3 regions of the Micromonospora sp. NPDC005291 genome follow, and region 3 is predicted to be linked to each of the others. Evidence: predicted binding sites of a transcription regulator. Region 3 holds the regulator's gene; each other region holds the start of a gene.
What was found. The regulator HrcA, encoded in region 3, represses chaperone genes, less so after heat shock. The targets are predictions, from matches to a motif close to GGTTNGCACNCTCNNNNNGAGNGTGCNAACC.
Positions count from the first base shown of each region.

Region 1 (9,654 bases), on a different contig from region 3:
GCATCCGCTGACCCACGCACTGGGATCTGCGGTGGAGGTCGCCGCCCACGGTGCCTAGACTCGACGGCACAACTGAATACCTCATCCAGAGGGGCTGAGGGATACGGCCCGACGACGCCCCGGCAACCACCCCGCGCGCTCACCGCTGAGCGACCCGCGGGGCAGGTGCCAATTCCGTCCCCGCCGCACCGTGCGATGCGGGGAAAGATGAGAGGACTCTCGACATGACGTCGACGCTCGCCGCCTCCGGCATCGACACCTCCTCCAGCCCCGCTCGCGCCCTGGTCTGCCGTGCCTGCTCGGCCCGCTATCCGCTGGCCGCCCAGCACGCCTGTTACGAGTGTTTCGGCCCGCTGGAGGTCGACTACGACGCCGCCGCACTGGCCGCCGTCACCCGGGAGCAGATCGAGGCCGGCCCGAACAACATCTGGCGGTACGCCGCGCTGCTGCCGGCCGGCCAGGACCCGGCCACCCGGGTCACCCTCAACCCGGGGCTCACCCCGCTGGTGGCGGCCCCGCACCTCGCCGCCGAGCTGGGCATCACCGCGCCGCTCTGGGTCAAGGACGACAGCGCCAACCCCACCCACTCGTTCAAGGACCGGGTCGTCTCGGTGGCGCTCACCGCCGCGAAGGCGCTCGGCTTCGCCCGGTTCGCCTGCGCGTCGACCGGCAACCTGGCCAACTCGGTGGCCGCACACGCCGCCCGCGCCGGGGTGCCCTCAGTGGTCTTCATCCCCAGCGACCTGGAACAGGGCAAGGTGATCACCACGGCCGTCTATGGCGGTGAGCTGGTCGCCATCGACGGCTCGTACGACGACGTGAACCGACTCTGCGGCGAGCTGGTGGAGACCGACGAATTCGAGGACACCGCGTTCGTCAACGTCAACGTCCGGCCGTACTACGCGGAGGGCTCCAAGACGCTCGGCTACGAGGTGGCCGAGCAGCTCGGCTGGCGGATCCCCGCACAGGTGGTCATCCCGATGGCCAGCGGTGAGCTGCTCACCAAGATTGACAAGGCGTTCTCCGAGCTGGTCGAGATCGGCCTGGTCGAGGCGCCGGCCGGCGGCTGGAAGGTCTTCGGTGCCCAGTCGGCAGGTTGCAACCCGATCGCCACCGCCCTGCACGCCGACACCGACACGATCACCCCGGTCAAGCCCACCGGCATCGCCAAGTCACTCAACATCGGCGACCCGGCCGCCGGCCTCTACGCCCTGGAAGCGGTCCGCCGCACCGGCGGCTGGATGGAGTACGCCGACGACGACGAGATCCGCGCCGGCATCCGCGATCTGGCCCGCACCACCGGCGTCTTCGCCGAGACCGCTGGCGGGGTCACCGTGGCGGTGCTGCGCAAGCTGGTCGAGTCCGGTCGGCTCGATCCGACGGCGGAGACCGTCGTGTTCAACACCGGCGAGGGACTGAAGACCATCGACGCGGTAGCCGGCCAGGTCGGCCCGACCCACCACATCAAGCCCTCGCTGCGCGCCGCCCGCGACGCCGGCCTCCTCGGCTGACGTCCGCTCCGCCGGCTCCGTGCGGGTGTGATCGACTCCGTATCGCCGACATGGCGCTATCCGATGGCCTGGAAACCGCAACATCGGCGATATGAAGTGGATACGCGCCCGGGCGGGATGGGGGAGCGGGTGGATCCGCCGGGTAACTGGGTTTTCGCGGTGAGTGTGGAAAACCCGCCGCTACGGACTTGACGGCAGGAACCGGACGGCGCAAGATGCTCCGTGCGGGAGGGCATTTCGCCGAAGACTTTTGAAGTTCTTGCGACCCAACGCCGGAGGCGTTGTGCGAGTGTCCCTCCCGACCACGTTCGATCAGGCCAGCGAATATTCGCTGGCCTGATCGCTTTTCCAGGGCGCACGCTCAGCGGCATGAGCATCACGATCGCGTCGTTCGACGGCGCCGACCGGGCTTCGGTCGACGAGGCGTACCGGATCGGCGCGGCGGCCACCGAGGTTGACCTGCCGGGCTTCCGACCGTTCTGCCGACGCCGCTTCGACGCGCTGTTCCACACGCCGATGCCCGGCACCGAGTCGCTGTGGGCGCTGGTCCGGCTGGACGGCGCGCCGGCCGGCTACCTCCAGCTGGACCTGCCGCAGCTCGACAACACCGACAACGCCACCGCCGGGCTGACGGTGCATCCCGAGCTGCGGCGCCGTGGCGTCGGTCGCGCACTGCACGAGTACGGGGTACGCCTGCTCCGCGAGCACGGCCGCAAGCGGGTCGTCGCGATGACCGTCTCCGCGCTGCCGGACGGGCCGGCGCGATCAGCGGCGGGAGACGCGTTCGCCGCCACCACCGGCGCCCAGTCGGCGCTGCCCGAGGTGCGTCGCCGCCTCGACGTCGGCGCGATCGACCGGGTCGCCCTGCGCGCGGCGCTGGCCGAGGCCCGGCCGCGAGCCGAGGGCTATCAGTCGGTCTGCTGGCAGGGCTCCACCCCGCAGGAGTACGTGGCGGACATCGCCTACCTGGACGGCCGGCTGCTCATGGACGCGCCCATGGGTGACGTGCAGTGGGACCCGGAGCAGGTGGACGCCGAGCGCATCCGTGGCACCGAGCGCGCCCTGGACGCCCAGGGTCGGCGGCGCTACCACCTCGGGATGCGCCACGACGCGTCCGGGCGGCTGGTCGCCTGGACCGTGCTGGACGTGAGCGCCTCCTTCGACTGGCACGCCTTCCAGCAGATCACCATCGTCGACCCGGCCCACCGTGGGCACCGGCTCGGTCTCATCGCCAAGGCGGAGAATCTGCACCACCTGCTGACCCACGAGCCGGCGGTCCGCGTCATCGACACCTTCAACGCGGCCGGCAACAGCTACATGGTGGCGATCAACGAGCAGCTCGGCTTCCGCCCGGTGGATGCCTGGAACAACTGGCAGCTCACCCTCTGAAGGGAATCGGCGCTACTGCTCGCGGCCGGCACTCAGGCATGATGGCGGGCATGACGGAGACCACGCAGCCCCTGTACGACAGGCACGCCGACACCCTCATCCGTGCGCTGACCGCGATCACGGAGCGGGGCTACTGGTCCGCCTATCCCGAGTCCCCCAGCCCCCGGGTGTACGGCGAGACCGCCGCCGCCGACGGTAAGGCTGCCTTCGAGGCGTACCTCGGTGGCGACTTCCCGCTCGACCAGCCGGGCACCGGCGTTCGGGTCGCCACCGAGACGAGCCCGTTCGGGGTGGAGTTGGCCGTGCGTTACCCGCACGCCGGCACCGACGAGCTGGTCAGCGCTGCTTCGGCCGCCCTGCCGGCGTGGCGCGACGCCGGCCCGCAGGCCCGGGTGGGCGTCTGCCTGGAGATCCTCGACCGGCTGCACAAGCACATCTTCGAGTTGGCCAACGCGGTGCAGTTCACCAGTGGGCAGGCGTTCGTGATGGCCTTCCAGGCCGGCGGCGCGCACGCGTTGGACCGGGCGCTGGAAGCGCTGGCGTACGCGTACGCCGAGATGACCCGGCACCCGGGCACGGCGGGCTGGGAGAAGGCCGCCGGCAAGGGCGACCCGCTACGGATGACCAAGACGTTCCACGTGGTGCCGCGTGGGGTGGCGCTGGTCATCGGGTGCAACACCTTCCCGACCTGGAACTCGTACCCCGGGCTGTTCGCCTCGCTGGTCACCGGCAACCCGGTGATCGTCAAGCCGCACCCGCGCGCGGTGCTGCCGCTGGCCATCACCGTGAAGTACGCCCGGGAGGTGCTCGCCGAGGCCGGCTTCGACCCGAACCTCATCATGCTGGCGGCCGAGGCGCCCGGTGAGAAGCTCGCCAGTGACCTCGCCCTGCACCGGTCCGTGAAGATCGTCGACTTCACCGGTTCCACCGAGTACGGCGACTGGCTGGAGACGCACGCCCGGCAGGCGTCGGTCTACACCGAGAAGGCCGGTCTGAACACGGTCGTCATCGACTCCACCGACGACTTCGCGGGCATGTGCCGCAACCTCGGCTTCACGCTGACCCTCTACAGCGGTCAGATGTGCACCACCTCGCAGAACATCCTCATCCCGGCCGGTGGAATCGAGACCGACCAGGGGCACAAGAGCTTCGACGAGGTGGCCGGCGGGATCGCCGCGGCCGTCGGCAAGATCACCGCAGACCCCGCCCGAGGCGTGGAGCTGACCGGCGCGATCGTCAACGACGGGGTGTTGGAGCGGCTGGCCGAGGTGACCAAGGTCGGCGAGCCGGTGCTGGAGTCGCGGGCCGTGGCCCACCCGTCGTACGCCGACGCGGTGGTGCGTACCCCGACGATCGTGAAGTTGGGCGCGGACGACGCGGAGACGTACGGCCGGGAGTGGTTCGGGCCGATCTCGTTCGCCATCGCCACCGACTCCACCGCGCACAGCCTGGAGCTGCTGCGTCGGACGGTCGGCGAGAAGGGCGCGCTCACCGCTGCGGTCTACTCCAGTGACGAGTCGGTGCTGGACGCGACCGAGGCGGTGGCGGTCGAGGTCGGGGTGCACCTGTCCTGCAACCTGACCGGCGGGGTTTTCGTCAACCAGTCGGCGGCTTTCTCCGACTTCCACGGGAGTGGGGCCAACGCGGCGGCCAACTCGGCGTTGACCGACGGGGCGTACGTGGCTAACCGGTTCCGGATTGTGCAGTCTCGGCGTCCGGTCTGATTTGGTTGCGGTTGGGGGTTTCCGGGGCAGCCCGACCTGCTCCGGCGGTCAGGCTTGATCCCTGCGCGGGTCGGGCTGTCCCGGAAACCCTTTGTGGGCACGCTGGTCGGGGCGCATCCGGCTTTTGGGGCACAGTGGGTCTGCCCTGGGATGGTTCTTCAGGTCTGTCGGCGCATTTGTAGCTCGTTCAGGGCTGGGATCGTGGGGTGTGGGACGCGTACGCCGGTGTCGATGAAGCCCAGCCGCTGGTACGCCCGGTAGGCGCGGTCGTTGCCGACCACCACCTCCAGCAGCAGCTCCGGCCGGCCGCAGGCGCGTGACCAGGCGGCCACCTCGTCGATCAGCTCGCCGAGCAGCCCGCTGCCCCGCCAGGTCGGCGTGACGTACACGGCGTAGATCACGGTCAGCCCGGGCTCGTTCGGGGCGACCGTGCCACCGGCGTGCCCGACCAGCCGGCCGCCCGGGTCGGCGATGAACTGCGCGTTACTGGAACCGGCCGAGGTGTACGCGACCCGCGCGGCGAACTCGGTGTGCGGTCGGGCCGCCGCGTCCGCCAGGGTCTCCAGGAAGGCCAACGGTGCGTCGGCGAGCATCTCCAGGCGCAGTGCTCGCATCCGGGCGGCGTCGTCCGGCCGAACCCGACGGATCTCCGCCTGGCGAACAACGGTTGAGCCGGTAGCGGTCATGTGCGCATGCCTACCACAGGGGCTGGACGCCGTTTCCGAGCTGTGCCCGATCTCCGCCGCCTCGCGGCACCGCCTCCTTCCCTTCCTCGTGTAGCGTGCGATTTCGGTCACCTCTTTCAGCGGCCGTCATCGATCGCTGAGGCGGGTCCGAGGGCGCCCGGCCGCGCCGTGCGCCGGGCAGGCAACGCCGCGCAGAGTGAGGGAAGTGCACCGTGGCACAGGGCAGCGTGAAGTGGTTCAACGCCGAAAAGGGCTACGGCTTCATCGCCGTCGACGGCGGTCAGGACGTGTTCGTTCACTTCTCCGCGATCGAGATGGACGGCTACAAGGCGCTGGACGACGGCCAGCGGGTGGAGTTCGAGATCGCCCAGGGCCAGAAGGGCCCGCAGGCGGAGCACGTACGCGTCATCGCCTGAGTTCCTTCCCCGATCGGCCCCGCGCGTCGGGGCTGCGGCGCGGGCGCGCACCCGGGAAGATCGTGAACCGTTCCAGCCAATGCTGAGGAGCGTTCATGACCGACCAGCCACCCCCGCCCACCCCACCCCCCGGGCCGGGGGAGCCGGGCCCGTTCGACCCGGCCTCGCCCGCCGGCAGTTCTGGCGCGGCACCGGGCATGCCGCCCGCCTCTGAGCCGCAGCCCGGCCCGACCCAGGGGTGGGGTCAAGCCGGCCCCGGCGGTCCGCCGCCCGGCTGGGATCCCGCGCAGGGAGGTTGGGGTCCGCCGCCCCCTGGCTGGGTGTTCCCGCCCACCGGCGGCTACCCGCCCGGGGTGGGTCCCTACGGCGGGCAGCCGTGGTATCCGGGGCCGCCGGCCGGTTGGTACCCGCCGGGTCATGGCCTCGACCCCAACGATGCCCTGGTCACTCCGCCCGGTGCCGGTATCTACGGCTGGCTCAACCGGTTCAACGGGGCGCTGCGTCGAGGTTGGCGGCAGTTGGTGCCGATCCTGCTGCTCACCCAGGTGCTGCCGGCGGCGGTCCTCTCGATCATCTCGCTGGGCGTGGACCCGTCGGCCGGCTGGGAGACGCAGGCCGAGTTGGACCCGGCGGGCGGGCTGCCGGACAACTTCGCCGCCGACCTGGCAACGCTTCTCGTGGCGCTGATCGGCGGCAGCCTGCTCATTGGGCTGGTGCAGGCGGTGGGATGGGCCGCCGGTAGTTGGCTGATCACCCAGCAGGCGGCCGGCAGGCCGGCCAGCATCGACGCGGCGCTGCGGTACGGCGTGCGTCGGGCGCTCGGCCTGTGGGGTTGGACCCTGCTGATCAGCGTGCTCGTCGGTATAGGTGTCTGTTTCTGCGTACTGCCGGGCATCTACCTGGCGTTCGCGCTGAGCATGGCCGGCCCGGTCTACCTCTTCGAACGGCAGAACCCGATCGGCCGGTCGTTCCGGATGTTCCACGACCGGCTCGGGCTGTTGCTCGGCCGGGTGGCGCTGGTGGGCGGGGTGGTGATCGTCGGCAGCCTGATTCCCGGTTTCCTGGAGTCGGTGGGCACCGTCGCGTTCGGTCCGGACCCGTTGGCGTCGCCGGGCGCCGCGGTCGGTGCGGTGGCCGTGATCGGGGTCACCGCGGTGCTGGCCCTGCCGGCCCACCTCGTCCAGTTGGTCGGCCTGCTGATCACGTACACCGAGCAGCGGGCCCATGAGGGGCCGGTGAACGCTGCCGCACTGGCCGCGGAACTCGGCTGAGCGGCCCCATCGTGCTTGCACTCGGCAGGGGAGAGTGCTAAACAAGTCATTGGCACTCGCATACCGTGAGTGCCAACGGTCGGGACGGTGGGGCCAGGTTGTGCCGGTGTGGAGACACCGGGGCAGCACATGGCCGGTCGTCGCGGGCTATCCGGCCCGGCCGAAGGACGTCGTCGTCGCCAGGTGGCGACGTCCCAAGGTGCGCACACCAGGCGGCCCATCCGGGGCAACATCTCGGGTGGCCCGTGAGTGTCCAGGAGGACAACACCGTATGGCCAAGATGATCGCTTTCGACGAAGAGGCTCGCCGCGGCCTCGAGCGGGGCATGAACCAGCTCGCCGACGCCGTAAAGGTGACCCTCGGCCCGAAGGGCCGCAACGTCGTGCTCGAGAAGAAGTGGGGTGCCCCCACCATCACCAACGATGGTGTGAGCATCGCCAAGGAGATCGAGCTCGAGGACCCGTACGAGAAGATCGGCGCTGAGCTGGTCAAGGAGGTCGCCAAGAAGACCGACGACGTTGCCGGTGACGGCACGACGACGGCGACCGTCCTGGCCCAGGCCCTGGTTCGCGAGGGCCTGCGTAACGTGGCCGCTGGCGCCAACCCGATGGCCCTGAAGCGGGGCATCGAGGCTGCCGTGGCGAGCGTCTCGGAGGAGCTGTCCAAGCTCGCCAAGGACGTCGAGACCAAGGAGCAGATCGCCTCCACCGCCTCCATCTCCGCTGGCGACAGCACCGTCGGCGAGATCATCGCCGAGGCGATGGACAAGGTCGGCAAGGAAGGCGTCATCACCGTCGAGGAGAGCAACACCTTCGGGCTGGAGCTGGAGCTCACCGAGGGTATGCGCTTCGACAAGGGCTACATCTCGGCCTACTTCATGACCGACCCGGAGCGTATGGAGGCCGTCTTCGACGACCCGTACATCCTGATCGCCAACAGCAAGATCTCGTCGGTGAAGGACCTGCTCCCGATCCTGGAGAAGGTCATGCAGTCGGGCAAGCCGCTGCTGATCATCGCCGAGGACCTGGAGGGCGAGGCTCTCGCCACCCTGGTGGTCAACAAGGTCCGTGGCACCTTCAAGTCGGTCGCCGTCAAGGCGCCGGGCTTCGGTGACCGCCGCAAGGCCATGCTGACCGACATCGCCATCCTCGCCGGTGGCCAGGTCATCAGCGAGGAGGTCGGCCTCAAGCTCGACGCCGCCAGCCTCGACATGCTGGGCCGCGCCCGCAAGGTCGTGGTGACCAAGGACGAGACCACCATCGTCGACGGTGCCGGTGACGCCGAGCAGATCCAGGGCCGGGTCAACCAGATCCGGGCCGAGATCGACAAGAGCGACTCCGACTACGACCGGGAGAAGCTGCAGGAGCGGCTGGCCAAGCTGGCCGGCGGCGTTGCGGTCATCAAGGTCGGCGCGGCCACCGAGGTCGAGCTCAAGGAGCGCAAGCACCGCATCGAGGACGCCGTTCGCAACGCGAAGGCGGCCGTCGAAGAGGGCATCGTCCCGGGTGGTGGCGTCGCGCTGGTGCAGGCCGGCAAGACCGCCTTCGACAAGCTCGACCTGGTCGGCGACGAGGCGACCGGTGCGAACATCGTCAAGGTCGCGCTGGACGCCCCGCTGCGGCAGATCGCCGTCAACGCCGGCCTTGAGGGCGGCGTCGTGGTGGAGAAGGTCCGTAACCTCGAAGCGGGTCACGGCCTCAACGCCGCCAACGGCGAGTACGTTGACCTGCTGGCCGCGGGCATCATCGACCCGGCCAAGGTGACGCGCTCGGCGCTGCAGAACGCCGCTTCCATCGCGGCGCTCTTCCTCACCACCGAAGCCGTTGTCGCGGACAAGCCGGAGAAGAACCCGGCTGCCCCGGCTGGCCCGGGTGGCGGGGACATGGACTTCTGAGTCCAGATCCGACACAGAACGGGGCGGGCCGCTGACGCGGTCCGCCCCGTTCGTCGTCAGGTCGGTAGTGGGCGCTGGTTGCGCCGCTTCTGCGCCCGGTCGTACGGCGGAAGCAGTTGGATCGGCGCGTCCACCATCTCCTGCGGCTCCTCGACCATCGCCGACTCGCCGTCGGTGGTCATCTCGGCCAGTTGCTCGGCGTCGCCGTAGTCGAGCCGGTCGAATGGCAGTTGGCCGGGGAGTTCGCCGACCGGTTTCCAGGTGATCGGCGGGCCGTCCTCGGTCTTGTCGTCATCCGTGGTCATGGCTGCCTCCTCTACCGAAACGGTAGGGGGCGTCGATGGCCGATGCGGGTGAATGGCGCTATCAGGGCCTATATCCTATTCGCCCCTTATTCTGCATGGACTGCCCGCCGGTACAGGAAGAAGACCCGCTCGATCCGGGCACCCGCGCTGCCCGAGTAGAACGGCACCGGCCCCACCCAGCCGATCTGCGCCCGGTCCAGCCCTGCCGCCTGCTGGTCTTGTAGGCAGCGCCGCAGCAGCACCCCACCAATGCCCGACCCCTCGGCAGCCGGCGCGGTGCCCATCGGCCCGAACCAACTCGGCCGGGATGACCCGTACGCGGCGAAGCCCAGCACCTCGCCACCCCGCTCCGCCAGGTGACAACCGGCGCCGGCACGACCCACCGACCCGGCCAACTCGCCGTCCCACGTGCCACCGAAGGTGGACCGGGCGAACGCGGCCAGCGCCGGCAGGTCCGC
Region 1 covers NZ_JBEXGR010000007.1:110,679-120,332, forward strand. Annotated here, with positions in the region: gene ABZT18_RS12800 (DMT family transporter) at 1-11, shown strand, start outside; SAM riboswitch class I at 79-214, shown strand; gene thrC (threonine synthase) at 225-1,511, shown strand; gene ABZT18_RS12810 (GNAT family N-acetyltransferase) at 1,881-2,900, shown strand; gene paaN (phenylacetic acid degradation protein PaaN) at 2,951-4,624, shown strand; gene ABZT18_RS12820 (GNAT family N-acetyltransferase) at 4,783-5,310, opposite strand; gene ABZT18_RS12825 (cold-shock protein) at 5,523-5,726, shown strand; gene ABZT18_RS12830 (hypothetical protein) at 5,822-6,997, shown strand; gene groL (chaperonin GroEL) at 7,269-8,891, shown strand; gene ABZT18_RS12840 (hypothetical protein) at 8,948-9,196, opposite strand; gene ABZT18_RS12845 (GNAT family N-acetyltransferase) at 9,283-9,654, opposite strand, start outside.
Region 1: the regulator HrcA is predicted to act here: its motif matches at 7,045-7,075, upstream of groL (chaperonin GroEL).

Region 2 (9,654 bases), on a different contig from region 3:
CGACGCGGACCTCGACCTGGCGGATGCCCCGGTGCTGCGCCCAGGCCACGCCCGCGACGGTCACCGGACCGGTGGTCAGCCGATTGCGTCCCCGGGGCGTGTCGATCCGCGACTGGGTCTTGATCGGCCCTTCGACGGACCAGCCGCGCGGCACCCAGTACGCGTCGAAGTCGGCGAACCGGGTCAGCTCCAGCTCGGTCACCCACTTGCAGGCCGACACGTAGCCGTAGAGGCCGGGCACCACCATCCGGACCGGGAAGCCGTGCTCGACCGGCAGCGGCTCGCCGTTCATGCCGACCGCCAACAACGCGTCCCGCCCGTCGCGCAGTGCGGCGGTGGGGGTGCCGCAGGTCCAGCCGTCGACCGACCGGCCGACGACCTGGTCGGCGTCCTCGTCCGGCTCGACCTCGTCGAGTAACTCTCGCAGGGGTACGCCGAGCCAGCGGGCGTTGCCGATCAGGTCCCCGCCCACCTCGTTGGAGACGCAGGCCAGCGTGACGTACCGCTCGACCAGCGGCCGGGCCAGCAGGTCGGCGTAGGTGTAGGTGCGCTCGGTGCCGACCCGCCCGTGGATCCGCAGCCGCCAGGTGTCCGGGTCCACCTGCGGCACCACCAGTGCGGTGTCGATCCGGTAGAAACCGAAGTTCGGGGTGACGTAGGGCGCGAGCTGTGTCAGCGAGAGGTCCGCGCCCGCCGGCAGAGCCGGTGCGGGGGCGACCGGCGCGGGCAGCCGGATCGCGTCCCGGGCGGCGGACACTCCGCGCCGACCGGCCAGCCAGCGCCCGCCGAGGCCGGCCACCACGGCCGTGCCGAGCAGCACCCCGCTGCCGGTGAGGAACCGCCGCCGCGACTCCGGGTCGACCTCCGGCGCCGGCGCCCTCGGCTCAGCCGCCGCCGACGGCGGCTCGGCCGGGCTCACCGGCACCGGCGCGGCGGGAGTCACCGGCACTGGCAGCTCCTCCCGGGCCGACGAACCAGCCGACGAACCAGCCGACGAACCGGGCAACGGGCCAACCGACGAACCAGCCGACGAACCGGGCGACGACCCGGCCGACGAACCAGGCGACGAACCAGGCGACGAACCAGGCGACGAACCAGCCGGTGAACCGGACGACGACACCGGCGCTGCGGGAGGCGTTGGTGGGGACCAGGACCAGGGGTCCAGCTCGAACGGACCGGCGATGAACAACCAGAGCACCAGGGCGCCGAGACCGGCGCCGACCAGCGACGGCAGTGCGTCGGCGACGTCCGCACCGGAACGGGTCAGCGCGGCGGCCACGCCGACGGCGCCGAACGCGGCGATGCCGGCCAGGCCGAGTGCCAGCCGGCGGACCGCCAGCACACCGAGCAGCGCGGCGAACCCTCCGAGCAGCAGGGCCGTGCCGACCAGCAGCGCGATCTTGTCGGCGGTGCCGAAGAGGTCGATGGCGAACTGCTTCAGCGATTCGGGGACGGCGTCGACGACAACCCCGCCGACCGCGACCAGGGGCGCCGACCGGGGGCCGGTCAGCACTGCCACCGGTTCGGCGATCCCGATCGCGACGGCGGCGGCGGTCACTCCGGCCAGCGCGGCGTACCGCCGTGACGTGGTGCTCATCGGCCCAGTGTGCGCGATCATCGCGCCCAGTCGCCAACGCCGACGCCGACGCCGACGTCAGCGTCAGCGTCAGCGTCAGCGCCCGGTGATGACCCGCAAGACGAGCCGGGGCACACCGCCATACGGCGGTGCGCCCCGGGACGGGTGTCGCTACCGGGTCAGAAGCCCGGGCCGTGCTGGTGGCCGTGGCCGTGCCCGCCTGCGGCGGCCGGCTCGGCCTTCTCCGGCTTCTCCACCACGAGGCTCTCCGTGGTGAGCAGCAGACCGGCGATCGAGGCGGCGTTGGTGACCGCGTTGCGGGTCACCTTCACCGGGTCGATGATGCCGGCCTTGACCAGGTCGACGTACTCGCCGGTGGCGGCGTCGAGGCCGTTGCCCCACTGCATGTCGGCGACCTTCTGGGTCACGACGTAGCCGTCGTGACCGGCGTTCTGAGCGATCCAGCGCAGCGGCTCGACGAGCGACTTGCGCACGACCGAGACGCCGACCTTCTCGTCACCGGTGAAGCCCAGGTCGTCGTCGAGGACCGAGCGGATCTGCACCAGGGCGGCGCCGCCGCCGGGCACGGTGCCCTCCTCGACCGCAGCCTTGGTCGCCGCGATGGCGTCCTCGATGCGGTGCTTGCGCTCCTTCATCTCGACCTCGGTCGCCGCACCCGCCTTGATCACGGCGATGCCACCGGAGAGCTTCGCCAGCCGCTCGGCCAGCTTCTCCCGGTCCCAGTCGGAGTCGGAGGCCTCGATCTCCTTGCGGATCTGGGACACCCGGTCGGCGACGTCGGACTTCTGGCCGCCGCCGTCGACGATCGTGGTGTTCTCCTTGTCGACCACGACGCGCCGGGCGGTGCCGAGCACCTCCAGGCCGACCTGGTCGATCTTGTAGCCCAGCTCCGGGGCGACCAGCTCGGCGCCCGTGGAGATCGCAATGTCCTGGAGCATCGCCTTGCGCCGGTCACCGAAGCCCGGAGCCTTGACCGCGCAGACCTTGAGGGTCTTGCGCAGCGAGTTGACCACCAGGGTGGAGAGCGCCTGGCCGTCCACGTCCTCGGCGATGATCAGCAGGGGCTTGCTGTTCTGCAGGACCTTCTCGAGCAGCGGCAGCAGCTCCTCGATCGCCGAGATCTTCTGGGTGGTGACCAGGATGTACGCGTCCTCAAGGACGGACTCCTGACCCTCCAGGTCGGTGACGAAGTTCGGCGAGATGAAGCCCTTGTCGAACTGGAGACCCTCGGTCACCTCCAGCTCGGTGGTGAGCATGGTGCCCTCCTCGACGGTGATGACACCGTCGCGGCCGACCCGCTCCATCGCCTCGGCGATCAGATCACCGATCGTGGCGTCCTGCGCGGAGATCGTCGCCACGTTCGCGATCGACTCCTTGGTGGTGACCTCTGCGGCACGGCCGAGCAGCGCCTCGGAGACCTTGACGGCCGCCGCGTCGATGCCCCGCTTGATGCCGGCCGGGTTGGTGCCGGCGGTGACGTTGCGCAGACCCTCACGAACCATCGCCTGGGCCAGCACGGTCGCGGTGGTGGTCCCGTCGCCGGCGACGTCGTTGGTCTTGGTCGCCACCTCCTTGACCAGCTGCGCGCCAAGGTTCTCGTACGGGTTGGTGAGCTCGATCTCCTTGGCGATGGTCACACCATCGTTGGTGATCGTGGGCGCACCGAATTTCTTGTCCAGAACGACGTTGCGCCCGCGCGGGCCGAGGGTGACCTTGACCACATCCGCGAGGGCGTTGACACCGTGCTCCAGCAGGTGCCGGGCGTCGTCCGAGAAGCTCAGGATCTTCGCCATGTATGTCCCTTCGAAGCGCCATTGCCCCGGCCCGGCGAGCCGGACCGGGGCAGTGACACTGATCGGTTGCTTACTTCTCGATGACCGCGAGGACGTCGCGGGCGGAGAGCACCAGGTACTCCTCGCCCGCGTACTTGACCTCGGTGCCGCCGTACTTCGAGTAAAGGACGGTGTCGCCGACGGTCACGTCAACCGGGATCCGGTTGCCGGAGTCGTCAACGCGCCCCGGGCCGACAGCGAGGACAGTGCCCTCCTGCGGCTTCTCCTTGGCGGTGTCGGGGATCACGATGCCCGACGCCGTGGTGGTCTCAGCCTCGTTCGCCTGGACCAGAATCCGGTCCTCGAGCGGCTTGATCGCTACCTTGGTCGCCGTAGTCACGGGCATACCCTCCTGGGGTACTGGTTTCGTTGCTGGCCGGCGGGGCCGACCAGCGTCAATTGCCTCATGCCACCGGGCGGGACCGTCGTCGCGGGTGCCGGTCCGCCTGGCGTGCGCACCCGGGTCGCGAGACCCGGAAGCTGGCACCCTCAGGGTGAGAGTGCTAATCGCAGGTTATTCCGTGGCTAGCACTCCGTCAAGGAGAGTGCCAGCGCGCCGTCCTCCGTGTCGCCACAGTTCCGCCAGTCGTCACCGCAACAGCCGCCACGCCCACCGACTGACACCACCGTCGGGGCAGCCCGGCCGGGCCGGGACAATGGCCGGGTGGATCTCGATCAGCTGGCGGCGCTGCGTACCCCCGAGGGGTCGGCCGCGCTCACAGCGGCGGCCGGGCTGGCCGGCGGTGATCCGTTGGCCGCGGCGTCGGCGCTGCGCGCGGCCGGGGTGCCGCCGACGCTGGCCGCGGCGGCACTCACCCAGGCCGAGCTGCGCCGCCGGGCGGTCGGCAAGTTCGGCCCGACCGCCGCGGGGATGTTCCTCACCCGCCCAGGCCTGGAGCAGGCCACCCGTCGGGTGGTCGCCGACCGTCGGGCCGCCCGGCTGTACGCGGCCGGCGTGCGCACCCTGGCCGACCTCGGCTGTGGCCTCGGCGCCGACGCGCTGGCCGCCGCCCGCGCCGGCATCCGGGTGTACGGGGTGGAGGCCGACCCGGTGACCGCCGCGATGGCCGCCGCCAACGCCGCGGCGGCCGGGCTGGCCGAGCTGTTCACGGTCGAGTGCGGAGATGCCACCGGGTTCGACGTGTCCCGGGTCGACGGGGTCTTCTGCGACCCGGCCCGACGCACGACCGGCACCGGGCGACGGATCTTCGACCCCCGTGCCTACTCGCCACCGTGGGATTTCGTCACCGGGCTGGCCGAGCGGGTGCCGCGCACCGTGGTGAAGGTGGCACCAGGCCTGGACCACGCGCTCATCCCGGCCGGCGCGGAGGCGGAGTGGGTTGGCGTGGACGGCGACCTGGTCGAGGCCGCGCTCTGGTGCGGCGAGCTGGCGGAGGTGCCCCGCCGCGCCACGCTCTACCGCCAGGAGGGCGTCGAGGCCCACTGCCAGCAGCTCACCGGCTCGGGTGCCAACGAGGCGCCGGTCGGGCCGCCGCGCCGCTACCTGTACGACCCGGACCCGGCGGTGGTCCGCGCGCACCTCGTCGCCGAACTGGCCGACGAACTGGACGCCACCCTCGGCGACCCGACCATCGCCTACCTCTACGCCGACCACCCGACCCGCACCCCGTACGCGCGCTGCCTGGAGATCACCGACGTGCTGCCGTTCTCGCTCAAGCGCCTGCGGGCGCTGCTGCGGGACCGTCGGGTGGGCCGGGTGGAGATCCTCAAGCGCGGTTCCGCGCTCACCCCGGAGCAGCTTCGGCGGGATCTGCGGTTGGCCGGCGACGCGGCGGCGAGCCTGGTGCTCACCCGGGTTGGCGGCGCACCGACGGTGCTCGTCGGCCGGCCGGTCGACTAGCGTCGGTGGCGTGGCAGGACAGGGCACTCCGGCAACGGCACTGGTGGTCAAGCGCGGAGTCGCGCATCGCACCCATCCGTACCGGGTGGCGCCGGACGCCCCGAACTACGGCGCGTTGGTGGCGGTCGCGCTCGGCGTGGCACCGGAGCGCGTGTTCAAGTCGCTGGTGACCGAGGTCGACGGCGCGCTCACCGTGGCGGTCGTCCCGGTCACCGGCGAGCTGGATCTCAAGGCACTCGCGGCTGCGGTCGGTGGCAAGCGGGCGGTGCTGGCCGACCGTGCGGTCGCCGAGCGCGCCACCGGCTACGTACGCGGTGGGATCAGCCCGCTCGGGCAGCGTCGGCGGCTGCCCACCGTGCTGGACGACTCCGCGTTGACCCTCCCGACGATCTACGTCTCGGCCGGTCGGCGCGGCCTGCAACTCGAACTGGCCGCGGCGGATCTGGTGGCGCTGACCGACGCCCGCACCGCGCCGTTGCAGACCCGCTGAGGGCTTTCATTACGGTCGACTCCTCCTGGGTAGCCGGGGAGTAACAGTCGCGTTGCTGAATTGTTATCGCTCCCAACGAACTTGACACCTGCGCAGCCTTGTGGACTCGCGACGGTGCGCAATACGTTGCCGGACACAACAAAACAACACCTCCCCCACCCCCGAAAGGACCCTGCACATGCGTAAGGGGATCCTCACCATCGCCGCCGTGGGCCTGCTCACGACCGGCGGCTTGACCGCCTGTGGCAGCGACTCCGACTCCGGCACGGCCGACTCCGCCAAGACCCCCAAGATCGGCGTGATCCTCCCGGACAGCAAGTCCTCCGCCCGCTGGGAGACCGCGGACCGTCGGTTCCTGGAAGAGGCGTTCAAGGCCGCCGGCGTTCAGTACGACATTCAGAACGCCCAGAACGACAAGACCGCCTTCCAGACCATCGCCGACCAGATGATCACCAGCGGCGTCACCGCCCTGATGATCGTCAACCTGGACTCCGGCACCGGCAAGGCCGTGCTCGACAAGGCCAAGTCGCAGGGCGTCGCCACCATCGACTACGACCGGCTCACCCTCGGCGGCTCCGCCCAGTACTACGTCAGCTTCGACAACGAGACCGTCGGCAAGCTCCAGGGCGAGGGTCTGGCGAAGTGCCTGACCGACCAGGGTGCCAAGAACCCGGTAGTCGCGTACCTGAACGGCTCCCCCACCGACAACAACGCCACCCTGTTCAAGGCCGGTTACGACTCGGTGCTCAAGCCGAAGTTCGACTCCAAGGAGTACGTCAAGGGCCCCGACGACGCGGTGCCGGCGTGGGACAACGCGCAGGCCACGACGATCTTCGAGCAGCAGCTCACCAAGGCCAACGGCAAGATCGACGGTGTGCTGGCCGCCAACGACGGTCTCGGCAACGCCGCCATCTCGGTGCTGAAGAAGAACAAGCTCAACGGCAAGGTTCCGGTGACCGGGCAGGACGCCAGCACCGAGGGTCTGCAGAACATCCTCGCCGGCGACCAGTGCATGACCGTCTACAAGGCGGTTCGGGAAGAGGCCAAGGCCGCTTCCGACCTGGCCATCGCGCTCGCCAAGGGCGAGAAGAAGGACACCGGCCAGTCGGTGAAGGACGGCGACCGTGACGTCCCCTCGGTGCTGCTCACTCCGAAGGCCATCTACAAGGAGAACGTCAAGGACGTCATCGCCGACGGCTACGTGACCAAGGAAGAGGTCTGCGCCGGGGCGTACGCCAAGCTCTGCGCCGACGCCGGCATCAGCTGACCGACGCCGCAGTACCCGCCGGAACGACCATCGCCGCCCGGCACGGGAGCACCCTCCCGTGCCGGGCGGCGCCGCCGGACGGGCCCCGACCCTCCCTTAAGAAGGAGACCCCCGTGTCCGCGACCCCCCTGCTGGAACTCCGCGGGATCGACAAGAGCTTCGGTCCCGTCCAGGTGCTCCGCGACGTCGCCCTGACCGTCCACCCGGGCGAAGTGACCGCACTGGTCGGCGACAACGGCGCCGGCAAGTCGACCCTGGTGAAGTGCATCAGCGGCATCCACCCCACAGACGCCGGAGAGTTCCTGTTCAACGGTGAACCGGTGCACATCGGCAGCCCTCGCGACGCCGCCTCGCTCGGCATCGAGGTCGTCTATCAGGATCTCGCGCTCTGCGACAACCTGGACATCGTGCAGAACATGTTCCTCGGCCGGGAGAGGCGCAGCGGCATCGTCCTGGACGAGCCGACCATGGAACAGCTCGCTGCCGAGACCCTGGCGGGGCTCTCCATCCGCACCGTCACCTCACTTCGCCAGCACGTGTCCAGCCTCTCCGGCGGCCAGCGTCAGACCGTGGCCATCGCCAAGGCGGTGCTGTGGAACAGCAAGCTGGTCATCCTGGACGAGCCGACCGCGGCGCTCGGCGTGGCACAGACCGCCCAGGTGCTCGAACTGGTCCGCCGCCTCGCCGACAACGGCCTTGCCGTGGTGCTCATCTCGCACAACATGAACGACGTCTTCGCCGTCTCCGACCGGATCGCCGCGCTGTACCTCGGCCAGATGGTCGCCCAGGTGAAGACCACCGACATCACCCACGCCCAGGTGGTCGAGCTGATCACCGCCGGGCGCTCGGGCGGGCTCGGCCTCGCCACCGACCCGGGCAGCAACGGCGACGGCACGCAGCCGGCCGAGTCGATCACAGGAGGCCACCGATGACCACCACCGCCGTGCGGAAGGACGGCCCGGGGGCCGTCACACCGGCGCCGACCGTCGGAGGCCACGTCCGCAATTACCTGAGTCGCGTACGCGGTGGCGACGTCGGCGCGCTACCAGCCGTGCTCGGCCTGATCGTGCTCTGCAGCGTCTTCGCGATCATGCGGCCGTCGTCGTTCCTGTCGGCCGGCAACTTCGCCAACCTCTTCACCCAGGGCGCGGCGGTCACGCTGATCGCGATGGGCCTGGTCTTCGTGCTGCTGCTCGGCGAGATCGATCTCTCCGCCGGCTTCGCCAGCGGCGTCTGCGCGGCGGTGCTGGCCAATGTGGTCACCGTGCTCGGCTACCCCTGGTGGGTCGCCGTGCTCGCCGCCGTCGCCACCGGTGTGGTCATCGGCACCACGCTCGGCATGCTCGTCGCGAAAATCGGCATCCCGTCCTTCGTGGTCACCCTCGCCGGGTTCCTCGCCTTCCAGGGCGTCGTGCTGCTGCTCGTCAAGGAGGGCACCAACATCTCCGTCCGCGACGAGGTGCTGGTCGCCATCGCCAACCGCAACCTCGCCCCCACGCTGGGCTGGGCGCTGGCCGCCCTCGCGGTCATCGGCTACGCGGCGGTGCAGCTGCTGCGCCACCGCAACCGGGTGGCCCGCGGTCTGATCACCGACCCGCTCGCGGTGGTGGCGCTGCGGATCGGCGGGCTCGCCATCATCCTCGGCACCGCAGTGTACGTCCTCAACCTCGAACGCAGCCGCAACGTCCTGATCAGCTCCCTCAAGGGTGTGCCGATCGTGGTGCCAATCATCGCGGTGCTCCTGATCGTGTGGACCTTCGTGCTCCAACGCACCAGCTACGGCCGGCACATCTACGCCGTGGGCGGCAACCGGGAAGCGGCCCGCCGGGCCGGCATCGAGGTCGATCGGATCCGGATCTCGGTCTTCATGATCTGCTCGTCGATGGCCGCCGTCGGGGGCATCGTGGCGGCCAGCCGGGCCAACTCGGTCGACCCGAACACGGGGGGCAGTAACGTACTGCTCTACGCGGTCGGCGCAGCGGTGATCGGCGGCACCAGCCTCTTCGGCGGCAAGGGCCGCGTCCTCGACGCTGTGCTCGGCGGCGCGGTGGTCGCGGTCATCGAAAATGGAATGGGCCTGATGGGGTACAGCGCGGGAGTCAAGTACGTGGTCACCGGCGTCGTGCTGCTCCTTGCCGCCAGCGTCGACGCTCTCTCCCGCCGCCGCGCGGCAGCCACCGGCACCCGCTGACCGCGGGAGGTGGCACCACGATGCGCCCAGGACCGAGCCAGGACCACGTCCGACGGCAGAACCTCGGCGCCCTGCTGAGGCACGTGCACGTCCACGGTGCGACCACGCGCGCCGAACTGACCACCACGCTGGGCCTCAACCGCAGCACCATCGGCGCGCTCACCGCCGACCTGGTCGCAGTGGGGTTGGTCAGCGAGGGCGCGCCGAAGGAGACCGGCCGGGCCGGGCGACCGTCACTGGTCGTCCGGCCCGAATCGAGCCGGGTCTACGCGTACGCGTACTCGGTGGAGGTGGACCGACTGCGTGCCGCACGGATCGGGCTGGGTGGCGCGGTCCTGGACCGCCGTGATCTGGACCGACCGCGCGGCCTGCTGGCGGTGGAGGCCGCGCCGCTGTTGGCCGGCGCGGTCAAGGAA
Region 2 covers NZ_JBEXGR010000003.1:356,287-365,940, forward strand. Annotated here, with positions in the region: partial or broken gene ABZT18_RS06090 (molybdopterin-dependent oxidoreductase) at 1-856, opposite strand, end outside; gene groL (chaperonin GroEL) at 1,756-3,390, opposite strand; gene groES (co-chaperone GroES) at 3,461-3,775, opposite strand; gene ABZT18_RS06105 (methyltransferase domain-containing protein) at 4,094-5,290, shown strand; gene ybaK (Cys-tRNA(Pro) deacylase) at 5,301-5,780, shown strand; gene ABZT18_RS06115 (substrate-binding domain-containing protein) at 5,959-7,047, shown strand; gene ABZT18_RS06120 (ATP-binding cassette domain-containing protein) at 7,161-7,979, shown strand; gene ABZT18_RS06125 (ABC transporter permease) at 7,976-9,238, shown strand; gene ABZT18_RS06130 (ROK family transcriptional regulator) at 9,259-9,654, shown strand, end outside.
Region 2: the regulator HrcA is predicted to act here: its motif matches at 3,908-3,938, upstream of groES (co-chaperone GroES).

Region 3 (9,654 bases):
CAGAAGACCGGGCCGGTGTGGTCGAGCACGATCACTCGGACCGCCTCGTCGGCGACCGCGTCGCCCAGCCCGGCCAGCAGCTGGGTCATGAGGGCGGTGGAGAGCGCGTTGCGGTTGTGTGGGCTGTCCAGGGTGAGGGTGGTCACCCCGCGGGCCGTGGCGACGCGCACGAGGACGTCGGGAGAGGTCATGCCGGGCACACTAGTGGCCATGCCCGGCGTCCTTCCAGAAGGTGAGACCGTCCCCGTCGACGGATCGCTGCCCGCCACCGCCACCGCGGCGGTCGGCGCGCGCGGCTTCGGCGTGTACGTGCACGTGCCGTTCTGCGCGAGCCGCTGCGGCTACTGCGACTTCAACACCTACACGGCGGCCGAGCTGGGCGGTGGCGCCAGCCGCGAGGGGTACGCCGACACCGTGCTGGCCGAGCTGGCACTCGCCGCCCGGGTGCTCGGCGACAGCCCACCGCCCCGGGTCGACACGGTCTTCGTCGGCGGTGGCACGCCCACCCTGCTCCCCGCCGACGACCTGGCCCGCATCCTCGACGGCATCGACCGCACCTGGGGGCTGGCCGCCGACGCCGAGGTGACCACCGAGGCCAACCCGGAATCGGTCACCCCGGAATCGTTGAAGCTGCTGCGAGCCGCCGGCTACACCCGGATCTCGCTGGGCATGCAGTCCGCCTCCCCGGGGGTGCTGGCGATCCTGGACCGCAAACACAGCGCCGGCCGTGCCACCGCCGCCGCCCTGGAGGCGCGCGACGCCGGGTTCGAGCACGTCAACCTGGACCTGATCTACGGGACACCGGGGGAGCGGGCCGAGGACTTCGCCGCCTCGCTGGACCAGGTCGTGGCCGCCGGGGTGGACCACGTCAGCGCGTACGCCCTGATCGTCGAGGACGGCACCCGGCTCGCCGCCCGGATGCGGCGCGGCGAGCTGGCGTACCCCAGTGACGACGTCGCCGCGGACCGCTACCTGGCCGCGGAGGCCGCCCTCGACGCGGCCGGCCTGTCCTGGTACGAGGTCTCCAACTGGGCCCGCACCGACGAGGCCCGGTGCCGGCACAACCTGCTCTACTGGACCGGCGCGGACTGGTGGGGGCTGGGGCCGGGGGCACACAGCCACGTCGGCGGGGTGCGCTGGTGGAACGTCAAGCACCCCTCGGCGTACGCCCAGCGGCTCGCCGCGGGAGCGTCACCCGGCCTGGCCCGGGAGGTGCTCACCGTCGACGAGGCGCACATGGAGGACGTGATGCTCCGGCTGCGGCTCGCCAGCGGCCTGCCGCTGGCGGTGCTCGACGCCCCTGGCCGGGCGGGCGCCGAACGGGCGCTGGCCGACGGCCTGCTGGCCGCACCGGAGTACGCGGCCGGCCGGGCGGTGCTCACCCTGCGCGGCCGGCTGCTCGCCGACGCGGTCGTGCGCGACCTGCTGCCCTGAGCGGGCGCGCCGGTAGCGGTACTGCGGGCCGGCCGGGGGAGCGGCCGGCCCGGGGTCACTTGATGAAGCTGGCCGACATCGGGTACCGGTAGGGGGTGCCCTCGTTGGCCTTCATGCCGGCGATGATCCCGAACAGGATCTGGATCACGACGACGGCGATGCTGGGCAGGAAGAGCAGGCACCAGCTCACGAAGAGCAGCACGAACGCGATGATCGACCAGAGGATCTGGAAGTTCAGGGCGGCCAGGGCGTGCGCCCGGACGGTCGGCGACTGGTTGCCGCGGGCCAGGAAGGCGATGAGCGGGGCGACGAAACCCAGCGGACCAAAGCTGATCAGCGCGCCGGCGGCGCCGCCGAAGTGCGCGACCAGGGCCCAGGTCTTGTCCTCATTGTTGGCGTAGCCGCCGCCGGGGCCGCCGTAGGCACCACCGGGCGGATAACCCCCGGGCGGGGGAAAGCCGCCGGGCGGAGGGTAGCCACCCGCCGGAGGGTAGCCACCTGACGGCGGTTGGTCACCGGTGGGCGGCGGATAGCCACCGGCCGGGGGATAGCCGCCCGGGCCGGGTGCCCCGGACAGTGGTGCGGTGGGCGGCTCGGCCGACGGGAACGAGCCCGGGGAGGTCGGCTCCGGCGGGTAGTTGCCGGGGTCACCCGCTCCGGGAGGGCGCGGAGGTTCAGTCATGGGTGTCACGGTAGGGGCCTGTGGCAACGCCGCACCAGAGCGACACCGCCCGGCAGTGTGGGCCGATCGGCCCAGCGGGGTGGCGGGGGCCGCACCGATGGACCGTCGTTGATCATCGCGCTGGCGGGTACGCCGACGTAGACTGGCACTCGCTACAGTCGAGTGCCAGGACGGCCCGGCCGGGCCACGGTGCCGGCGGCCGACGTGTGACAGGAGGTGCGGAGGATGGGTCTCGACGACCGGAAACTGGCCGTGCTCCGCGCGATCGTCGAGGACTACGTCTCCACCCAGGAGCCGGTCGGCAGCAAGGCGTTGGTCGAGCGGCACCAGCTCGGGGTCTCCCCGGCCACGGTCCGCAACGACATGGCCGTGCTGGAGGAGGAGGGCTACATCCGGCAGCCGCACACCAGTGCCGGCCGGGTGCCCACCGATCGTGGCTACCGGCTATTCGTCGACCGGCTGTCCAGGGTCAAGCCGCTCAGCCCGGCCGAGCGCCGCGCCATCGAGCGCTTCCTGGTCGGCGCGGTCGACCTCGACGACGTGGTGCACCGCACGGTGCGGCTGCTCGCTCAGCTGACCCGGCAGGTGGCTGTCGTGCAGTACCCGAGCCTGGCCCGCTCCTCGGTGCGTCACCTGGAGCTGGTGCCGATCTCCACCACCCGGTTGATGCTCGTCATGATCGCTGACACTGGGCGTGTGGAGCAGCGGCTGGTGGAGCTGCCCGGCCCGGTGCCCGCCGAGAACGTCACCGATCTGCGTCGGCTGGTCAACGAAAAGCTCACCGGCGCCCGGCTGTCCGATACGCCGCCGCTGGTGCAGACGCTGGTCGAGGAGGCGCCTACCGAGCTGCGTCCGACGATGACCACCCTCGCCACGGTGTTGCTGGAGACGCTGGTCGAGCGGCACGAGGAACGGATCGCGCTGGCCGGCACCGCCAACCTCACCCGGGGCGGCCTGCTCGACTTCCAGGGCTCCCTGCGGCCGATCCTCGAAGCACTGGAGGAGGAGGTCGTGCTCCTCAAGCTCATCGGCGAGACCGAGCCGAGCACGACCCGGGTGCTGATCGGCGACGAGAACGAGTTCGACAACCTGCGCGCCGCCTCGGTGGTCAGCACCGGGTACGGCCCGGGCGCCACCATCGTGGGCGGCCTGGGGGTGCTGGGGCCCACCCGGATGGACTACCCCGGCAACATCGCCACGGTGCGCGCCGTGGCACGCTACGTGGGCGAGTTGCTGGCCCAGAACTGACAGTCAGGGCCGACGGCCGGCTGCTGCCGCCGGATCGGCGCAACGCGAGACGAACATGAGGACACGGAACGCAGTGGCCAGGGACTACTACGGCATTCTCGGTGTGAGCCGGGAAGCCTCCGATGACGAGATCAAGCGCGCCTACCGCAAGCTGGCGCGCCAGTTCCACCCGGACGTCAATCCGGACCCGGAGGCTCAGGAGAAGTTCAAGGACATCAACGCCGCGTACGAGGTCCTCTCGGACGACCGGAAGCGGCAGATCGTCGACCTGGGTGGTGACCCGCTCGCCCCCGGCGGCGGCGGTGCCGGAGGCCCGGGTGGCCCCGGCGGAGCCGGCCCGTTCGTCGGTTTCCAGGACATCATGGACGCGTTCTTCGGCGGCGCGGCGGGTGGCGCCCGTGGCCCCCGTCCGCGTACCCGGCCGGGCGCCGACGCGATCCTGCGGCTCGAGCTCGACCTGCACGAGACGGCGTTCGGCGTCGAGGCGCCGATCACCGTCGACACCGCGGTCCTCTGCACCACCTGCTCCGGCGCCGGCACCGCCGCCGGCACGCACCTGGCGACCTGCGAGGCGTGCGCCGGGCGTGGCGAGGTGCAGTCCGTGCAGCGCACCTTCCTCGGCCAGGTGGTCTCCGCCCGGCCGTGCACCGTGTGCCAGGGCTACGGCACGACCATCCCGCACCCCTGCCCCACCTGCGCCGGCGACGGCCGGGTGCGCACCCGCCGCTCGCTGACCGTCAAGATCCCGGCCGGCGTCGAGGACGGCATGCGGATCCGGCTCGCCCAGCAGGGCGAGGTGGGCCCGGGTGGCGGCACCGCCGGTGATCTCTACGTGGAGATCCACGAGCGGCCGCACGACGTGTACTCCCGCAAGGGCGACGACCTGCACTGCCGTGTCACCGTGCCGATGACCGCGGCGGCGCTCGGCACCCGGCTGACCATCAAGACCCTGGACAGCGAGGAGACCGTCGACGTCAAGGCCGGCACCCAGCCGGCCAGCACCCTGCGGCTGCGCGCCCGGGGTGTGCCGCACCTGCGCGGCACCGGCCGGGGCGACCTCTACGTGCACCTGGACGTCCGGACGCCGACCAAGCTCGACCCGGACCAGGAGAAGATGCTGCGCGACTTCGCCAAGACCCGCGGTGAGGAGGTCGCCGAGCTGTCCAAACAGGGCGGCTTCTTCTCCCGGATGCGCGACGCGTTCAACGGGCACGCCTGAGGTGTCCGCGCCGCTGTTCCTGGTCGATGCGCTGCCCACCGGCGACGCGCTGACCCTGGACGGCCCGGAGGGGCACCACGCGGCGACCGTGCAGCGGCTGCGGGTCGGCGAGGAGTTGCTGCTCGCCGACGGCCGGGGTGGCACGGCCGCCGCCGTGGTCACCGCCGTCGGCAGGGGCAGCCTGGACCTCACCGTCACCTCCCGGGGGTACGCGGACGCGCCCGTACCCCGGCTGGTGACCGTGCAGGGCATCGCCAAGGGCGACCGGGGTGAACTGGCCGTGCAGGCGATGACCGAGGTCGGAGTCGACGAGATCGTGCCCTGGGCGGCCGCCCGCTCGGTGACCCAGTGGCGCGGCGACCGGGGCGTACGCGCCCGGGAAAAGTGGGTGGCCACCGCTCGGGAGGCCGCCAAGCAGGCCCGCCGCCCCTGGTTGCCGGTGGTGGCCGGTGCGCCGGACGAGTCCACCGCGACGGTGGCCCGCCGGATCGCTGGTGCCGCCGCCGGGTTCGTGCTGCACGAGGAGGCCGACGAGCGGCTGACCACGGCCGAGCTGCCGGCCGTCGGTGAGATCGTCCTGGTGGTCGGCCCGGAGGGTGGCATCGCCCCGGCCGAGTTGACCGCCTTCCGGGAGGCCGGCGGGCGACCGGTCCGGCTCGGCCCGGCCGTTCTGCGCACCTCCACCGCCGGCGTGGCGGCGCTCGCGGTGCTCTCCACGCGACTGCGCCGCTGGTAACCCCCGCCCCCTACGCCCGCGCCCCCTACGCCCGCGCCCCCTACGCCCGCGCCCCCGGTGCCCTGGGCGCCGTCGATCTAGGGCAAATTGTTGCTGGGGGAGATCGACTAGCAGCGATATGCCCTAGATCGACGCAGCGCAGCGCAGCGCAGCGCGCGGCGGGGCGGCGCGGGGCGGCGCGGGGCAGCGCGGGCGTAGGGGGCGCGGGGCGGGGCGGGCGGCGGGGCTGTTAGGGGCGGGGGAAGACGGGGACCATGTCCTCTTCCGGGCCCAGGTCCAGGCCCGCTGGGCCGATGATCAGCGGATCGGGCGTGCCGACCACCGCGAGGTCCTTGCCGGCGTAGTCGAAGCGGTGCAGCACGTGTCGCATCGCCTCGATCCGGGCCCGCTTCTTGTCGTTGCTCTTCACCACCGTCCACGGCGCGTCGGCCGTGTCGGTCCAGAAGAACATCGCCTCCTTGGCCTCGGTGTACTCGTCCCACCGGTCGAGCGAGGCGATGTCCATCGGGGACAGCTTCCACTGCCTGACCGGGTCGACCTGGCGGATCGCGAACCGGGTGCGCTGCTCGTTCTGTGAGACGGAGAACCAGAACTTGACCAGCCGGATGCCCGAGCGCACCAGCATCCGTTCCAGCTCCGGGGCCTGACGCAGGAACTCCAGGTATTCCTTACGGCTGCAGAAGCCCATTACCCGCTCCACACCGGCCCGGTTGTACCACGAGCGGTCGAACAGCACGATCTCACCGGCCGCCGGCAGGTGCGCCATCCACCGCTGGAAGTACCACTGGCCGGCTTCCCGCTCGTCCGGCTTGGCGAGCGCCACCACCGAGGCGCCGCGCGGGTTGAGGTGCTCCATGAAGCGTTTGATGGTGCCGCCCTTGCCGGCCGCGTCCCGGCCCTCGAAGACGATCACCAATCGCTCGCCGGACTCCTTGATCCAGTCCTGGAGCTTGAGGAGCTCGATCTGGAGCATCCGTTTGTCGCGGTCGTACTCGTCACGGTCCATCCGCTCGTCGTACGGGTAATCGTCGCGCCAGGTGTCGACGGGTGTGCCGTCGGGACGTAACAGGACGGGGTCGTCGTCGTGGTCGTCGGCCACCTGGTAGTCAGCGGTGAGGTCGAGCAGCGCGGGGTCGGCCATGTTGGTGGGACTTACCCGCCCGGGTACCGCCAGCCACCTCCCTGGCCGGGTGAATTAGTGGCCTTGCCGACGTCAGCTGCGCAGGTAGGAGGCGCCGTTGAGGTCGACGATGGTGCCGGAGGCCCACTCGGCCTCCGGTGACGCCAGCCAGTGCACGGCGGCGGCGATCTCCTCCGGCCGGGCCACCCGGTCGAACGGGCTCTGCGCCCGGATGGCCGCGCCCTGCTCGCCGCGCAGGTGCTCGGTCGTCATGTCGGTCGCCACGTAACCCGGTGCGACGGTGGCGACCGTGATCCCGTACGGCGCGAGCGCCACGGCGAGGGACTGGCCCAGCGCGTTCAGCCCCGCCTTGCTGGCACCGTACGCAGGCTGGTCCGGCTCGCCGCGGAACGCGCCACGGGACGAGACGTTGACGATGCGCCCACCGCGGTCCCGCATGTGCTGGGCAGCGCACCAGGTGACGTTGCCGGCCCCGGTCAGGTTGGTCTCCAGCACCTGCCGCCAGCGCTTCTGCCACTGTTCATAGGACGCGCCGAAGATCGGGTGCGGGTCGTCCCGGTCGCCGTACGTCCCGGCGTTGTTGACCAGCACGTCCAGCCCGCCGAGCAGTTCGGCGGCCTCGTCGACCATGGCCCGGACCGCGTCCGGATCAGTGAGGTCGGCGCGGACCACCACGTGCCCGGCGCCGGGCAGTTGCGCGCGCAGCCCCTCGGCCGCGTCGGCGGAGTCGCGGTGGTGGATCGCCACCCGGTCGCCGCTGGCCGCGAACGCTGTCGCCACGGCGCGGCCGATCCCGCGCGAGGCCCCGGTCACGAGTACTGCCCGATCCGTCATGGCGGCCATCCTGCCCCAGCCGACACCGTTGTCAGGAAGGGCCCTTCCCTCTACCGCAGGCGTTGACAAGGGACCCCTGTGAACAGGCCGGCGGCGCGTGCTGGGCCGGAGCGCCCCCGACCCGTTAGTCCTTACACTGCCCCGATGGGATCCGACTGCCTGTTCTGCCGCATCGTCGCCGGGGAGATCCCGGCCACCGTGGTCCGGGAGACCGCCACCACGCTCGCCTTCCGTGACATCAGCCCGAAGGCGCCGGTGCACGTCCTGGTCATTCCGAAGGAGCACTACGTCGACGTGGCCACCCTCGCCCAGGGTGACCCGGCGCTGGCCGCGGACGTGCTGGCGACGTCCGCCGCGGTGGCCGAGGACGAGGGTCTGCTCGGCGACGGTTTCCGGCTGATGTTCAACACCGGGGCGTACGGCGGGCAGGAGGTGTTCCACGTGCACGCGCATCTGCTCGGTGGCACGCCGCTCGGCCCGATGCTCGCCCGGGACCTGGCGTGAGTGCTGAGCCGACGACCACCCGTGCCGTGGACGAGCGGTTGGGCCGGCTGGTCCGGCGGGTGCAGGCCGACGGCCGGGTGCCGGCGGTGTCGGCGGCGCTGCACCGGGCCGACCGACCGCTCTGGAACCTCAGTGTCGGCGAGACCGGCACCGACAGCCCGCTGGGGCCGCGTACGCAGTTCCGGATCGGCTCGGTCACCAAGACCTTCACCGCGGTGCTCGCCCTCCAGTGCCGCGACGACGGGCTGCTGGACCTGGACGACCCGGTGGGCCGGCACCTGGATCTCCCCGCACACGGCGAGCTGACCATCCGCCGACTGCTGTCGCACACCGGCGGCCTGCAACGTGAACCGTTCGGCGACGTCTGGGACACCCTTCGCCCACCGGACGCCGACCAACTGCTCGCGGAGCTGAACCGGGCCGAGCGGGTGCTGCCGACCGCTCGCCGGTTCCACTACTCGAACCTGGGCATGGCCGTACTCGGTCAACTGGTCGCCCGGCTGCGCGGTGGCAGTTGGGCGCGGGTGCTCGCCGAGCGGGTGCTCACGCCACTGGGGCTCACCGACACCGCCGTGACCCCTCGGCCGGCGGCGGCCACCGGCTTCCTGGTCGACGCGTACTCCGACGAGGCGCATCCGGAGCCGCCGACCGACTTCGGTGCGGTCGGCCCGGCTGCCCAGCTCTGGAGCACAGCGACGGACATGGCCCGCTGGGCGGCGTTCCTGGCCGACCCGGAGGCGCTCGACCCGGCCGGCGCGGTGCTCACTCCGGGCACCCTGGACGAGATGCGCTGGCCCCTGACCACCACGGACGAGACGCTCTGGGGTGCCGGCTTCGGGCTGGGGCTGATCCTGATTCCGCAGGGCGAGCGGGTGATGCACGTGGGGCACGACGGGGCGATGCCCGGTTTCCTCGCCGCGGTGTACGGCCGGCGGGGAGGCGACGGCACGGCCGGCGCGATGGGCGCCGCGGTGCTCGGCTCGTCCGGTACGGCGGCCGAACTGTTCGACCTGCCGCACCGGCTGCTCGCCGCGGCGGTCGAGCACGACCCGGCCGAGATCGAGCCATGGCGGCCCGGCGCACCCGCACCGGCGGCCCTGCGGGGTGTGCTCGGCCGCTGGTGGGGCGAGGGTTTCGAGTACGTCTTCTCCTGGCACGACGGCACCCTGCGGGCGCGTGGGGCCGGTGACCCGGCAGGACGCCCGCCGGCGATCTTCACCGCTCTGCCGGACCAGCCGGACGTGTTCCGCGTGGTCTCCGGTCGGGAGGCCGGTGAGCTGCTGCGGCTGACCCGGGACGAGGCCGGCGCCGTGGTCGGGATGCACTGGGCGACGTACCGGTTCACCCGTCACCAGGAGACCTTCGACCGGTACGACTTCCGGGCCGGGAGCTGATCGCGGCCAGCGGAAATGGGCGCGATGCGGCCCGCGTTGAACCGATACGATGGGTGTAACGTCCGCACGCCGTGCCAGCAGGGCCGGCGCCGAGATCGAGAGCAGGTGGCGCAGGGCCCTTCGGCCCGACCTATGACCGGCACCCCACCTCCCGGCCCGCCCCGGGTGCAGACCAGGATCACCGTGCCCGACTCGAAGATCATGGTCAATCTGCTCGGCGCAGGCGACGAGATCCTACGACTCGTCGAACGCTCGGTCAGCAGTGACGTGCACGTCCGCGGCAACGAGATCACCATCACCGGTGACCCCGCGGACAACGCCCTCGCCGAGCGGGTCTTCAGTGAGCTGCTCGAACTCATCGAGAAAGGCGAGACCCTGACCACTGACGCCGTCCGGCGTACCGTCGGCATGCTCGAGCAGGGCAGCGCCGAGCGGCCCGCCGAGGTTCTGACCCTCAACATC
Region 3 covers NZ_JBEXGR010000027.1:63,938-73,591, forward strand. Annotated here, with positions in the region: gene ABZT18_RS27890 (enoyl-CoA hydratase-related protein) at 1-191, opposite strand, end outside; gene hemW (radical SAM family heme chaperone HemW) at 211-1,434, shown strand; gene ABZT18_RS27900 (DUF4870 domain-containing protein) at 1,490-2,116, opposite strand; gene hrcA (heat-inducible transcriptional repressor HrcA) at 2,342-3,364, shown strand; gene dnaJ (molecular chaperone DnaJ) at 3,438-4,583, shown strand; gene ABZT18_RS27915 (16S rRNA (uracil(1498)-N(3))-methyltransferase) at 4,585-5,319, shown strand; gene ppk2 (polyphosphate kinase 2) at 5,549-6,460, opposite strand; gene ABZT18_RS27925 (SDR family oxidoreductase) at 6,533-7,294, opposite strand; gene ABZT18_RS27930 (histidine triad nucleotide-binding protein) at 7,439-7,798, shown strand; gene ABZT18_RS27935 (serine hydrolase domain-containing protein) at 7,795-9,192, shown strand; gene ABZT18_RS27940 (PhoH family protein) at 9,325-9,654, shown strand, end outside.